2 linked regions of the Botrimarina mediterranea genome follow. The protein of the gene in region 2 interacts with the protein of the main gene of each other region in a pairwise test. Links are inferred from orthologs where the notes say so. Each region holds a gene or a part of one and is shown on either strand. Other genes may lie near its edges.

The links. Proteins that work in one complex are often made in the same cells at the same time.
Region 1: the proteins of aceE (region 2) and nth interact in binary tests that used the Escherichia coli proteins (3 or more experiments, as listed by UniProt). The link is inferred for Botrimarina mediterranea from one-to-one orthologs.

Annotation. Positions count from the first base shown.
Region 1 is NZ_CP036349.1:1,896,273-1,901,683, forward strand. The notes cover bases 2,614-5,411. They hold nth (endonuclease III), read right to left. Parts: upstream 4,469-5,411; coding sequence 3,758-4,468; downstream 2,614-3,757. Other genes in these bases: Spa11_RS07560 (SBBP repeat-containing protein), read right to left, coding at 2,614-2,790; dcd (dCTP deaminase), read right to left, coding at 3,033-3,611; Spa11_RS07575 (Bax inhibitor-1/YccA family protein), read left to right, coding at 4,676-5,411. Also shown: Spa11_RS07545 (ATP-binding protein), read left to right, coding at 1-390; Spa11_RS23585 (four helix bundle protein), read left to right, coding at 619-834; Spa11_RS07555 (globin family protein), read left to right, coding at 886-1,290; more of Spa11_RS07560, read right to left, coding at 1,246-2,613. UniProt on the Escherichia coli protein: DNA repair enzyme that has both DNA N-glycosylase activity and AP-lyase activity. The DNA N-glycosylase activity releases various damaged pyrimidines from DNA by cleaving the N-glycosidic bond, leaving an AP (apurinic/apyrimidinic) site.
Region 2 is NZ_CP036349.1:5,375,451-5,383,934, forward strand. Bases 1,093-4,349 are described here. They hold aceE (pyruvate dehydrogenase (acetyl-transferring), homodimeric type), read left to right. Parts: upstream 1,093-1,413; coding sequence 1,414-4,149; downstream 4,150-4,349. Other genes in these bases: lpdA (dihydrolipoyl dehydrogenase), read left to right, coding at 1,093-1,270; Spa11_RS20650 (2-oxo acid dehydrogenase subunit E2), read left to right, coding at 4,263-4,349. Outside these bases: more of lpdA, read left to right, coding at 1-1,092; more of Spa11_RS20650, read left to right, coding at 4,350-5,669; Spa11_RS20655 (STAS domain-containing protein), read left to right, coding at 5,856-6,218; Spa11_RS20660 (GlsB/YeaQ/YmgE family stress response membrane protein), read left to right, coding at 6,246-6,494; Spa11_RS20665 (esterase/lipase family protein), read left to right, coding at 6,657-7,391; Spa11_RS20670 (SDR family oxidoreductase), read right to left, coding at 7,743-8,480. UniProt on the Escherichia coli protein: Component of the pyruvate dehydrogenase (PDH) complex, that catalyzes the overall conversion of pyruvate to acetyl-CoA and CO(2).

The DNA.
Region 1 (5,411 bases), 3.5 Mb from region 2 along the record:
GACTTCTTGAACCTCTCCAGCGGCAAGAAGATCCAGGTCCCGTTTGACCAGCTGATCATCTTCTCCACCAACCTCGAACCCCGCGACCTGGTGGACGACGCGTTCCTCCGGCGGATCCCGTACAAGATCGAGGTGATCGACCCCAGCGAAGCGGCCTTCCGCAAGCTGCTGGTGATCATGGCGAAGAAGCTCGGGATTACCTATGACCAAACCGCCGTCGACTACCTCGTCGAGAAGCATTACAAGTCGGTCAACCGTCCCTACCGGGCGTGCCAGCCGCGCGACTTGCTCCAGCAGGTCGTGAACTACTGCCGATACACCAAGAGGCCGATCGTCATGTCACGGGAGAACTTCGACTTCGCGGTCGAGAACTACTTCGCGGTGATGTGACAGCGGAGGGACCAGGGACCAGGGGCCAGGGATGGAGGAAGCGAAGCTTGGGTGAGTAAGGGGATAGCGTGGGTAGCGTTAGTAGCTATCGCGATCTCGTTGTCTGGCAGCGGGGCGTTGAGCTTTGTCTGGACGTCTACCGACTCACGGCTCGGTTTCCAAAGGAAGAACGGTACGGGCTCGCTGCGCAAATGCGGCGTTGCGTCGTATCGATCCCATCCAATATCGCTGAAGCCCAACGCCCGCGACTCCACCAAAGACTACTTACGCTTCATCGCGATCGCCCGTGGCTCGCTTGCCGAGCTGGAAACACAAACGACGATCGCGAAACATTTGACCTACTTCGACGCTGAGTCCAGTAACCAACTGCTAGCGAGATGTGAGGAAGAGAGCCGCATGCTGACAGCCCTGCGAGCATCACTAGCCCGCCGGCTGCAAAGCTGAAGTGCTCTTCCCTCGCCCCTAGCCCCCAACCCCTCTCCCCTCCCCGATATCATGTCTCCGCACGAGATCAAGCTGGTTTGCGCATCCTGGAACGAAGCAGCGCCGGTCGCTGACACCGTCGTCCGTTTGTTCTACCGTCGCCTGTTCGAGATCGTCCCCGAGCTGCGCAGCCGCTTCCGCACTTCGATGTCGGAGCAGGGCGATCACTTGGTCGCCGCGCTGGATGAATTGACGGAGTCGCTTGTTAGCGGCGAGACGCCCTGCGAAATCCCCGCCTCGATCGACCCGCGTTACGCCGACGCGATCGCCAAGGCCTGGACATGGACGCTCCGCCAAGAGCTCGGCCGCAAGGCGCCGATCGCCACCCGCAAGGCCTGGCGCACGATGCTCTCAACGCCAGCAGCGGCGCCGCTATACGCCGTCGCGATGGGTGAGCTCGAGCTGGCGATCGCCTGATCGCCGGCGCCGGACGAGTGTTGCCAGGCAGGCGCCGGCCAGAAGCGTGAGCGCCGCCGGCTCGGGTAGCGCATTCGCCCCCAGCGGCCCGACGTTGAAGCTCCTGCCATAATTAGCGCGCCAGGTTTCTCGCTGCGCGGCGCCAATCGGCGCCGTGGTGGTTCCCACCGATGGATCGTTCAGAAGCGTGCCGATTGGCTGGCCAACGTTGTCACGCCACACCGTGTAGTCGGCCGCATCGACGACGCCATCGACGTTGTAGTCGCCGGGGTTTGGCGTCGGATCAGAAATCTTCGCCACGAACGCGTCATGGTTGCCCGCGCTGGGCCCTCCCAGGCTCCCGTTGGTTGCACCCGAGAGGTAGACATTCCCAAACCCGTCAGCCGACACGCCTCGGGCTTCATCGTTGCCGACCGTTCCGAGCTGCTGCGTCCACAGGAGCGTGCCCGACGCGTCGTACTTGCTCACGAACGCGTCGTTGTTGCCCGGGTGGGTCCTTCCCAGGCTCCCCCAGGTGGATCCCGCGATGTAGACATTCCCCAACCCGTCAGCCGACACGCCATAGGCTTCATCGGAGCTGGCCGTTCCGAGCTGCTGGGTCCATTGGAGCGTGCCCGCCGCGTCGTACTTGCTCACGAACGCGTCGCCGCCGCCCGCGTTTGGCCCTCCCAGGCTCCCGGACGTGTATCCCGAGAGATAGACATTTCCCAACCCGTCAGCCGATACGCCACGGGCTCTATCGTGTTTGACCGTTCCGAGTTGCTGCGTCCAGAGGAGTGTGCCCGCCGCGTCGTACTTGCTCACGAACGCGTCGGTGAGGCCCGCGTTGGGCCTTCCCAGGCTCCCGTTGGTTGCTCCCGAGATGTAGACATTCCCCAACTCGTCAGCCGACACGCCATTGGCAGAATCGTTGCCGACCGTTCCGAGATGCTGGGTCCACTGGAGCGTGCCCGCCACGTCGTACTTACTCACGAACGCGTTGGTGCGTGTCTCTCCCGAGATGTAGACATTCCCCCACCCGTCAGCCGACACGCCAAAGGCACGATCGTGGTCGGACGTTCCGAGCTGCTGGGTCCATTGGAGCGTGCCCGACGCGTCGTACTTGCTCACGAACGCGTCGGTGAAGCCCGCGTTGGGCCCTCCCAGGCTCCCATTGGTTGCTCCCGAGATGTAGACATTCCCCAACCCGTCAGCCGACACGCCATGGGCAATATCGATGCTGACTGTTCCGAGTTGCAGGGTCCACTGGAGCGTGCCCGCCGTGTCGTACTTGCTAACGTACGCGTCGAAGTCGCCCGCGTTGGGGCCTCCCAGGCTCCCGGACGTATATCCCGAGAGGTAGACATTTCCCAACCCGTCAGCCGAAACGCCATAGGCCACATCGTTGCGGACCGTTCCGAGTTGTTGGGTCCACTCAAGCGCCACGGCATAACTGGGCAGCGGCAGCAAGAGGAGCACCAAGACAACTGCAGCGCGGGCGATCGTTGGCGTGGGCTTCAAGGTCTTCTGAGTATTCGAGGTGTCGTAACCACCGGGCAATCGGTGACCAGACTTGTAGTCATGGCCACCCCTTCATGTATGCGTATTCTACCGAATCGCGCGGCCGATTCCGAACACAAAGGCCAACGTTCTTCGGGCATCAAGATGATATCGCCACCATGAGGGAGCAGCCCGGGTGGCAGGGGACTTTGGCGCCCGGGACCACCCGCGGCTAGCGCCGACGGCTCACGTTATGCGGCGCGCTAGCGCCCTACTGGCCGTTCCATCCCGAAGTTCAGCGGCATCTGCGGGTCGGCTTCGTCGCCGCGGCGGAGCTCTTCGAAGAGGAGGCTCGGTTGGATGTCGCGGTTGTGCTGGTACTTGCTGGCGTACTCGGTGATCTCGCCGGTGATCTCGTGATAGAAGATTTGGCAGATCGGTACGCCCGCATAAATCCGCACCGGCTGCACCGCGAACATCTCCAGCGTCCAGTAGCCGCTGAAGCCCACGTCGCCGAAGCCAGCCGTCACGTGGACGAATAAGCCTAAACGGCCGATCGAGCTGCGCCCCTCGATCTGCGGCACGAGGTTGTGCGTCGTGGTGCGCTCCACCGTGCGCGCCAAGTAAAGCTGGTTAGGGCTGAGCACGATCCCTTCTTCGGGAATCGTCAGCCGGCGAACGCGGTTGGGCTTCGCCATGTCGAGGACGACTTCCTCGTAGACCATCAGCTCGTCGTGCAGCGTCAGGTTGTAGCTGTTGGGGTTGAGTCGCGCGGGGTCGTAACCCTCGATGACGATGTCACCACCGAGGCGCCGCTGGATCTCTTGGCCTGACAATATCATGAGGAGAGGGGGGATGGCGTTGTGGTGAGGGGGTTGCGGGGGAAGGTTCGATGCGGCGGCGTGCAGCAAACAGGGGCTAGGGACGGGGGACGTGGGACGGGGGAAATACAGAATCCCTCGTCCCCCGTCCCTCAGCCCCTCGTCCCTCACTCAACCCCCACCCGGGGACAAAACTTCCGCATCGAACAAACCTCGCACTTGGGCCGCCGCGCGTCGCAGACACGGCGTCCGTGATAGATCATCTGGTGGGCGAAATCGACCCACCGGCTCTTGGGCAGCAGCTCCATCAGGTCGCGCTCGACCTTTACCGGGTCGTCGTGTTCGGTCAAACCGGTCCGGCGGCTGATACGCCCGACATGCGTATCGACCACGACGCCCGAGGCGATGCCGTAGGCCGTCCCCAGCACGACGTTCGCCGTCTTGCGGCCGACGCCGGCGAGGTTGACGAGCGTCGGCATGTCCTGGGGGACCTCGCCGTGGTGATTCTCGACCAGCTCGGTGCAGCACGCCTTGACGTTCTTCGCCTTGTTGCGGAAAAAGCCGGTGCTCTTCACGTAGTCCTCGAGCTTCGCGATCGGCAGGGCCGCCAGGTCCGCCGCGGTGGGGCAATCGGCGAACAGCTTCTGGGTGACGAGGTTCACCCGCTCGTCGGTGCACTGGGCCGAGAGGATCGTCGCCACCAGCAGTTGGACGGGCGAGTCGTACTCCAGCGCGCAAACGGCGTCCCCGTGGTCCGCCGCCAGTCGCCGCGCGACGCGACCGGCCTGAGCCTTGCGCTCGGCGAAGCCCTCCGGCGCCGGCGGGCGGGGCAAGTCGGCCCGGTCGGACGACGCAGGGCGGGCGGGGCGGGACGGCATGTCGGTTCGGGGTCGCCAGGAAATTGAGGCAAATCCACTACAGACATTCTGCCCTTTCGCCCCCCTGACAGCGAGCGGGTGGTCTTGCGCAGGCATTTCAGCCGAACAAGCTTGCTACGGGGCGATAGCGGTTCTACGCTTTCAGCAAGTGGCGCCGCTGTCGCCGACTTTTCGCCGCCCCTCCCCCTTTGCAAGGCAAGGATCGACATGGCCGCTGACACGCTTTCTGGCAATCCCTACGCGTCGTTTGGCTACACCGTCGCCGAGGCGGCGCCCGCCGACCGCGTCACGTTCATCCGCCGCACGTACACGCACCTGGCGATGGCCGTCTACGCCTTCGCGGCGCTCTTGTGGGCCTACTTCCAGACCGGCTTTGCCGACTGGGTCATGCTCCAGGTACAGGCCGCGCCCTGGCTGCTGCTGGCGTCGTTCGGCGGGTTTATGGTCGTGAGCTGGGTCGCCAACCGTTGGGCGATGAGCGAGACGTCCGTCGCGAAGCAGTACGCGGGCCTCGTCGGCTATGTCGTCGCGCAGTCGATCTTCATCCTGCCGATGCTCTGGTTCGCCCAAGACAAGACGATGCAGCTGGCGCCCGGCCAGGACGTGAACGTCATCGGCGCCGCGGGCCTGGTGACGCTCGTGATGTTCGGCGGCCTCACTGCGATCGTCTGGCTCACCGGCAAGGACTTCTCGTTCCTCGGCTACGGCCTCGGCATCGCAGGCATGGGCATCTTTGCGCTGATCGTCGCCAGCTTCTTCTTCGGCGGCCTCAACCTGGGCATTTGGTTCTCCGTGGCGATGATCGTCTTCGCTTCGGCGTACATCCTCTACGACACGTCGAACGTGATGCACCACTACCGCCCCACACAGCACGTCGCCGCGTCGCTGGCGCTGTTCGCCTCGGTAGCCCTGCTGTTCTGGTACGTGCTCCGCCTGTTCATCG
Region 2 (8,484 bases):
GCTGCACACCGCCAAGGTGATCTCCGAGGCCGAGGAGCTGGCCGACTGGGGCGTCGAGTTCGCGAAGCCCTCGATCGACATCAACAAGGTCCGCGCCCGCAAGGAAGAGGTTATCGAGACCCTCTCCGGCGGTCTGGCGAAGCTCGCCGACGCCCGCAAGGTGAAGCGGATCCACGCCCGCGGCGTTTTCGTCGATTCGAAGACTCTCAATTTGGAGCCCGTCAAAGGCGCCTCAACGATCGTCGGTGACGAGCAGCTCACGTTCGACTACTGCATCCTGGCGACCGGCAGCGTCCCGGCGATGCCGAAGTTCCTCAACATTGGTTCGCCGCGCGTGGTGGATTCGACCGGCGCTCTGGCGCTGGTGGACATCCCCGAGTCACTTCTGGTGGTTGGCGGCGGCTATATCGGCCTCGAGATGGGGACGGTCTACCACGAGCTCGGCTCGAAGGTGACGGTCGTCGAACTCGCCGACGGCCTGCTCCCGGGCGCCGACCGTGACCTCGTCCGCCCGCTGGCCAAGCGGGTGAAGGAGCGGTTCGCCAACGTGCTGCTTAATCATAAGGTGGCGGGGCTCAAGGATGTGGGCGACAAGGTCGAGGTGCAGATCGAAGGTCCCGAGCTGAACGACACGGTCAAGTTCGACCGCGTGCTGGTCTCGATCGGCCGCTGGCCCGTGTCGAAGGGCTTCGGCCTGGAGAACACGAAGGTCACGGTCAACGAGCGCGGCTTCGTCGAGGTCGATACGCAGCAGCGGACCAGCGACCCGAACATCTTCGCGATCGGCGACGTGGCGGGTGACCCAATGCTCGCCCACAAGGCCGCCTACGAGGGCCGCATCGCCGCCGAGGTGATCGCCGGCAAGCCGTCGGCGTTCGACGCCCAGGCGATCCCCGCCGTCGTGTTCACCGATCCCGAGATCGCGTGGGCCGGCCTCACCGTCGAGGAAGCCAAGAAGGCGGGCCGCGAGGTCGAGGTCGCCACCTACCCATGGCAGGCCTCTGGTAGGGCGACCGCCAACGGCCGCACCGACGGCCTCACCAAGTGGATCATCGACCCTAAGACCGAGCGTGTGCTGGGTTGCGGCATTGTTGGCTCCGGCGCCGGCGAGCTGATCGCCGAAGCCGTGCTCGCCATCGAGATGGGCTGCAACGTCCACGACATCGCCAGCTCGATCCACCCGCACCCAACGCTCAGCGAAACGATCGCCTTCGCCGGCGAAGTCCACCTGGGCACGGCGACAGAGATTTACAAGCCAAAACGTAAGTAAAGAGTCCACCACCGAGTGAGAATCTATGAATGACCAATGACCAAGCCCCAATGACCAATGCTCGAAACTAGCTGCATTGGTCATTGGGATTTGGTCATTGGGCATTCGATGAGCTCTGTGGTTAATCCGACCTAGGTACTCCTATGGCCAGCGCCAACGCCAAAGTTCCCGCCTCGCCGATTCCTAACGACGTGGACCCGGTCGAAACGAGCGAATGGCTCGAATCGCTCGAGTATGTCCTGGAGAACCGTGGCCCCGAGCGCGCGCAAGAACTGCTCGCTGCGCTCGAGTCGGCCGCGGTGCGGAGCGGCGTCGAGTTGCCGTTCACGGCGACGACGCCTTACGTCAACACGATCCCCCGGACGGATCAGCCCGCTTACCCGGGCGACCGCGAGTTGGAGCGGCGCATCAAGAGCTACGTCCGCTGGAACGCGATGGCGATGGTCACCCGCGCCAACCGCGACCCCGCTTCGCCGGGCGGTCACATCAGCACGTTCGCCAGTTCGGCAACGCTGTATGAAGTCGCGCTGAACCACTTCATCAAGGGCCGCGGCGAGGACGGCTTCTCGGGCGACCAAGTCTACTACCAAGGCCACGCCGCCCCGGGCATGTACAGCCGCGCCTTCCTCGAAGGCCGGCTCACCGAGCAGAACCTCGTCAATTTCCGCCGCGAGATGGGCGAAGGGGGCGGGCTCTCTAGCTACCCGCACCCGTGGCTGATGCCCGAGTTCTGGGAGTTCCCGACGGTGTCGATGGGCCTCGCGCCGATCATGGCGATCTACCAGGCCCGCTTCAACGAGTACCTCACCGACCGCGGCATCAAGGACTGCTCGAAGAAGCACGTCTGGGCCTTCCTCGGCGACGGCGAGTGCGACGAGCCCGAGACGCTCGGCGCCATCACGCTCGCGTCGCGCGAGCATCTTGAGAATCTGATCTTCGTCATCAACTGCAACCTGCAACGGCTCGACGGGCCGGTGCGTGGCAACGGCAAGATCATCCAAGAACTCGAAGGCGCGTTCCGCGGCGCCGGCTGGAACGTCATCAAGGTCGTCTGGGGCGGCGACTGGGACCCGCTGATCGAAGCCGACCACGACGGTTTGCTCGCTCGACGGATGATGGAAGTCGTTGACGGCGAGTACCAGAAGTACGTCGTCGCCGGCGGCGATTACATCCGTGAGAAGTTCTTCGGCAAGTACCCCGAGCTCGCCGAGCGCGTGAAGAACTTCGCCGACAAGAAACTCGAGAAGATGAAGCGCGGCGGCCACGACCCCGAGAAGGTCTTCGCCGCCTACCAACGCGCTGTCACCCAGAAGAACGGCAAGCCGACCGTCGTCATCGCCAAGACGATCAAGGGCTACGGCCTCGGCGAGGCGGGCGAGGGTCGCAACATGACCCACAACAACAAGAAGCTCAACGAGGAAGAGCTCCGCGAGTTCCGCACGCGGTTCGGCATCCCGATCAGCGACGAGCGCGTCGCCGAGGCGCCGTTCTACCGGCCGCCGAAGGACAGCCCCGAGATGAAGTACCTCCGCGAGCGCCGCGAAGCGCTGGGCGGCTCGGTGCCGGCGCGCTCGACGCAGCCGGTGACCATGGAGGTGCCGACGCTCGCCGAGTACGGCAAGACGCTCGACAAGCTCGTCAGCCAAGCGCCCGGCAAGGAAATGTCCACGACGATGGGCTTCGTCCGCCTGCTGAGCGACCTGCTGCGTGACAAGAAGATCGGCAAGCAGATCGTGCCGATCGTCCCCGACGAGTCGCGCACCTTCGGCATGGAGGGCTTGTTCCGCCAGATCGGCATTTACGCCCACGCCGGCCAGCTCTACGAGCCGGTCGACGCCGATCAACTCGCTTACTACAAGGAAGCGAAGGACGGCCAGCTGCTCGAAGAGGGCATCACCGAAGCGGGCTCGATGAGCAGCTTCAACGCCGCGGGCACCGCCTATAGCTCGCACGGCGTGAACATGATCCCCATGTTCATCTACTACTCGATGTTCGGCTTCCAACGCATCGGCGACCTGATCTGGGCCGCCGCCGACATGCGGGCCAAGGGCTTCATGCTCGGCGGCACCGCGGGGCGCACCACGCTCAACGGCGAGGGGCTCCAGCACCAAGACGGCCACTCGCTGGTGAACGCCATCGCGTTCCCCACCGTCCGCGCCTACGACCCGGCCTATTCCTACGAGACGGCCGTCATCGTCTTCCATGGCCTGCAGAAGATGTACGTCGAGAACGAGACGTGCATCTACTACATCATGGTCGAGAACGAAAACGTGATGATGCCGGAGATCCCCAAGGGCGCCGACGGTCAGCCCGACCCGGCGGTCATCGAGGGGATCGTCCGCGGCATGCACAAGGTGAGCAGTGTCGATGCTCAGAACAAGCAGCACCACGTGCAGCTCTTCGGTTCGGGCTCGATCCTGCACAGCACGCTCGACGCCCAGAAGATCCTCGCCGAGCGTTACGGCGTGTCGAGCGACGCCTGGAGCGTCACTAGCTACACCGAGCTGCGTCGCGACGCGCAAGAGTGCGAGCGCTGGAACATGCTCAACCCGGCGGCGCCGCGTCGGCATTCGTTCTTCGAGCAGCAGATGGCCGGCGCCGAGGGCCCGATCATCGCCGCCAGCGACTACCTCCGCGCCCTGTCGGAGCAGCTCCTGCCGTACGCCCCCAACGGGATGTACTGCCTCGGGACCGACGGCATGGGCCGCAGCGAGAGCCGCGAGAACCTCCGCCGCCACTTCGAGGTGGACAAGGAGAGCATCGTCATCGCGACGCTCTACAAGCTCAGCCGCGACGGCAAGCTCGACGCGAGCGTCGTCGATCAAGCGATCAACGACCTCGGCTATGACCGCGAGAAGAAGTCGCCGCTGTACGCGTAGCCCAATCTGATTCAAAGAAGTGAAACCGCGAATAACGCGAATCGACGCTAATTGATCTTCTTCGCGATAATTCGCGTCGATTCGCGGTTCCAACAATAGCAGCAATAGTCGCCATGCCATCTGAAATCACCCTCCCCAGCCTCGGCGAGAACATCGAGTCGGGCGACATCCTTTCGATCCTCGTGTCGGAGGGGGACACCGTCTCCGTCGAGCAGGACCTGCTGGAGATCGAGACCGACAAGGCGACCGTCCCGGTCCCCAGCCCGTCGGCCGGGAAGATCACCAAGGTCCTCGTGAAAGAAGGGGACACGGTGGCCGTCGGCGCGGCGATCTTCGAGATCGAAGCGGGCGAGGCAGCACCGAAGCAGGAAGAAGCGCCAAAGCCCGAGGCACCGAAGGCAGAGGCCAAGGCGGAAGAGCCCAAGCCGGCTCCGAAGCAAGAGACGGCGAAGAAGGCGGAGCCCCAACCCGCTGACGACGACGCCGATGGCGACGCCCAGGCCGAGGACCTCGCCGATGGCATTCACCACCCGAAGGCCGAGCCTGCGCCGAAGCCCGTCGCCCCCGCCGCGAAGCCGGCGCCGGCCGCCGTCGCGAGCGAGAGCCAAGGCGCCTCGGCCGCGGCAAGCCCCTCGGTGCGTCGCCTCGCTCGGGAGCTGGGCGTCGATTTGCGTCGCGTTCAAGCCAGCGGTTCGGGCGGTCGCATCACCGAGGACGACGTGCAGGCCCACGTCCGCGCTGCTCAAGAGCAGGCCCGCGCGGCGGCGCCGAGCGGTGGGCCCGGCGTGCCCAGCAGCGACGCCGCGGGCGCCGTACGTCGCGAGCGGATGTCGCGCATGCGGCAGACCATCGCCAAGAACATGGTCGCTAGCTACACGACCATCCCGCAGCTGACGAACTTCGACGACGTCGACGTCACGGAGCTCGAAGAGATCCGCCTGGCGAGCAAAGAAGACTACGCCGCCCAGGACCTCAAGCTCACGCAGATGCCGTTCCTGATCAAGGCGATCGCCGGCGCGCTAAAGCGGCACCCGATCGTCAACGCCTCGGTCGACATGGAAGCGGGCGAGGTGATCTACAAGGAGTACGTCAACATCGGCGTGGCGGTCGACACCGATCGCGGCCTAGTGGTGCCGGTGATCCGCGACGCCGACCGGCTGAGCATCTCGCAGATCACCCGCGAACTCGACCGCTTGGTGGACAAGGCTCGGGAGGGAGCGCTCGCCATCGACGAGATGCGCGGCGGCACGTTCACGATCAGCAACATGGGCGCGGTCGGCGGCACGTACTCGACGCCCATCATCAATCCGCCCGAAGTGGCGATCTTGCTGGTCGGCCGCAGCCGCATGCTGCCGTGGGTGATTGGCAAGGGCAAGGACGCGAAGATCGAGCCGCGGCTGGTGATGCCCCTGTCGCTGACGTACGACCACCGCGTGGTGGACGGCGCCGACGCCGCCCGCTTCGTCAACGAACTGAAGGGCTTCCTCGCCGCCCCGGGCCGCCTCCTTCTGGCGCCGTGATTTTTTTGGAACCACAGATAAACACCGATGGACACGGATGAAGAGCTGAAAGGAGTAGCTGCATACTGCTGCAGGCTCCTACAACTCTTTGCATTGCTGACGCAACCAAGGCTAAACTGCGTCAACAGCGATAAAGCATCCGTGTTTATCCGTGTGCATCTGTGGTTCCTTCTCTAGGCGGTTACGATGAGTGAGGCCTCGACGGTGGACCTCTTCGACGGCTGGCGGTCGACCTTCGAGGACATCGGCGGCTGGCTCTGCGTGCGGCTGCACCCACCCGGGGGCCCGGGGCAGTTCAGGCTCGCCGACGGCCTCTGGAACGAGGTCCACGCCCGCGGCGCCCAGCAGGTCGTCCTCGAGATGGACGACGTGTCGTTCTTCTCGTCGGCCCTGATGAGCGAACTGGTGCGTTTGCACAAACGCATCGCAATGGGCGGCGGCCGCCTGCGGCTCAGCGGCCTCCAAGAACACCCCCACGAAGCGATGCACATGCTGCGGCTCGACGAGGTGATGGCGGTCTACCCCGACCGCGCCGCGGCGATGCAGTAATCCCCCGCGGTAAACGAAGAGCCCTGTATGCTCAGCCTGATCTGGTTCCTGTTCATCGGCCTCGTTGCCGGCTACCTCGCCACCTGGTTCATGGAGGCGGGCCGGGCGGGCGTGTTGGGCATGATGCTTGTGGGCGTCTTGGGATCGTTCATCGGCGGCTTCGTCTTCCGAATCTTCGGCTTCCAAGCGGTCGGCTTCCCGGCGACGCTCGTGTCCGCGACGGTCGGCGCCGCCATCTGTATCGCCGCCATCCGCTACTTCGGCCCGAAGTTCTGAAAGGTCTCGCGCAGAGACGCAGAGGAAGGCGAGCCGGCGACGCGGGTCGCCGGAGGACTCACGCAAAGGCGTGAAGCCTCATAGGAGCGATTGCTGTGGTCAATTCGTGCGTGACCGGCGTATAGAAGTAGCAGCAGACAACCCCACGCCAGCTTCGCCGCCATGATCGGTCCCGCTGATTCCAACGCCACGCCGCCCGCCGCTCCGCAACCGATGCGCGAGTTGGTCGTCCTGACGCACGGCATCGCCTCGACGCGGTTCTTTCTGGCGCCGCTAGCGGCCCGGCTCCGCTCGGCGGGATTCACGACGCGGCTGACCGGCTACCCGTCGCTGTGGTGGTCGAACGAGACGTTCGGCAAACGCCTGGCGGCGCTGTTGCGTCGGGTCGCGCCGAGTTATGACCGGGTCCACCTCGTAGTCCACAGCATGGGGGGCATCGTCGCCCGCTGCGCGCTGCGTGAGGAATTGCCGCCGAACTTTGGGCGGGTCGTGCAGATCGCCCCGCCGAACCGCGGCTCGCACATGGCGACGCGGCTGGCGGTCGAGTGTGGTCATCCGGCGTGGGACAACTTCATCGTGCGGCCGCACCGGTTCATCGCGCCGACGCTCGTCGAACTCGTCGACGCGCCCGACAGCTTCGTGAACCGTCTCGGCCCGGCGCCGGCGGGGATCGACGTGGGGGTGATCGCCGCCAGCAACGACCGCGTTCTCTACCCCGAGCAGACCCTGCTCGAAGGCGCCGCCGACCACTGCACGGTGAACGGCTGGCACACGGGCGTCTTGTGGACCAAAGAGACGGCGGAGTTGACGGCGCGGTTCCTGCGCACGGGGCGATTTGGGGAAGGCGGTCAGCTATCAGCGGTCCGTGATCGGCTCACGCCGATGGCGGAAGCGTAGGCCGTAACAAGCGCCGACGCGGATACGGCCAGCAACCGCTGACTGCGATAGCGTCGTTCGTTTTGCCGCAGCGTCTCGCGCAGAGACGCGGAGACGCAGAGGGTAGGCAGCGAAGACTCACGCAAAGCCGCCAAGGCGCAAAGACAAAGTCGTTGAGAAACGAGCGCAGCCGCAAACGATCGCGCAGGAACGCGTTCTTTGCGGCTTAGCGCCTTTGCGTGAGTCTTGAAGGCATCCTGCTCTGCGTCTCTGCGCGAGACGTCCCCACGTTGCTCCGTTGATCAGCGCGGGGCTAGAAACGCTAAGGCTAGGTGAAGCACGCTCTCGTGGCTGACCGCTGATGGCTCCTCCTCACACCTCCATCGGCGCCTCGACGATCGCCTTCGCGTAGCTCGCGTAGGCCTCGCCGAATTGCTTCGCCATCTTGTCTGGGAACAGGTGGAAGTCACCCGCGGCGAGCGACGCCACGATGCCTTCGGCGACGACGCTCGGTGGGTCGGCGTCGGTGAGGCCGGCGTGGTCGGCCATGTCGGTGGCGATCGGACCCGGGTGGACGCTCAGCACGGTGGTTCCTTGCTCCTTGAGCAGGTCGTGGAGCGCCTGGGTGATCGAGTAGGAAGCGGCCTTCGACGCGCTGTAAGTTGAGCCGACCGAAAAGCTGCGGATCGAAACCACCGAATTGAGTTGCACGAACGCGCCGCCGCCGTTCTTCTTCAGCACCGGCGCGAACGCCCGCGCCACCCGCAATAGGCCGTAGAGGTTCACGTCGAGTTCGTACTCGAGCTTCTCGAACACATCGTCGGCAAAAGGATCGGCGCTGCCGAAGACGCCGGCGTTGTTGATCACCAAGTCCACGTCCGCCGCGGTCTTCGCGGCCGCTTCGATGGTCGCCGGCTTCTGCAGGTCCATCTCGATGGGGGCGACGATGGCGCCGCACTCGCCGACCAGGGGTTCCGCCGAATCGAGCGACCTTACCGCCGCATAGACCTTCTTGGCGCCGTGATCGACCAGCGACTTCACGATCGCTTTGCCGATGCCACGGTTGGCGCCGGTCACCAGCGCAACACGGCCTTTCACGTCAAAACTCATGGCG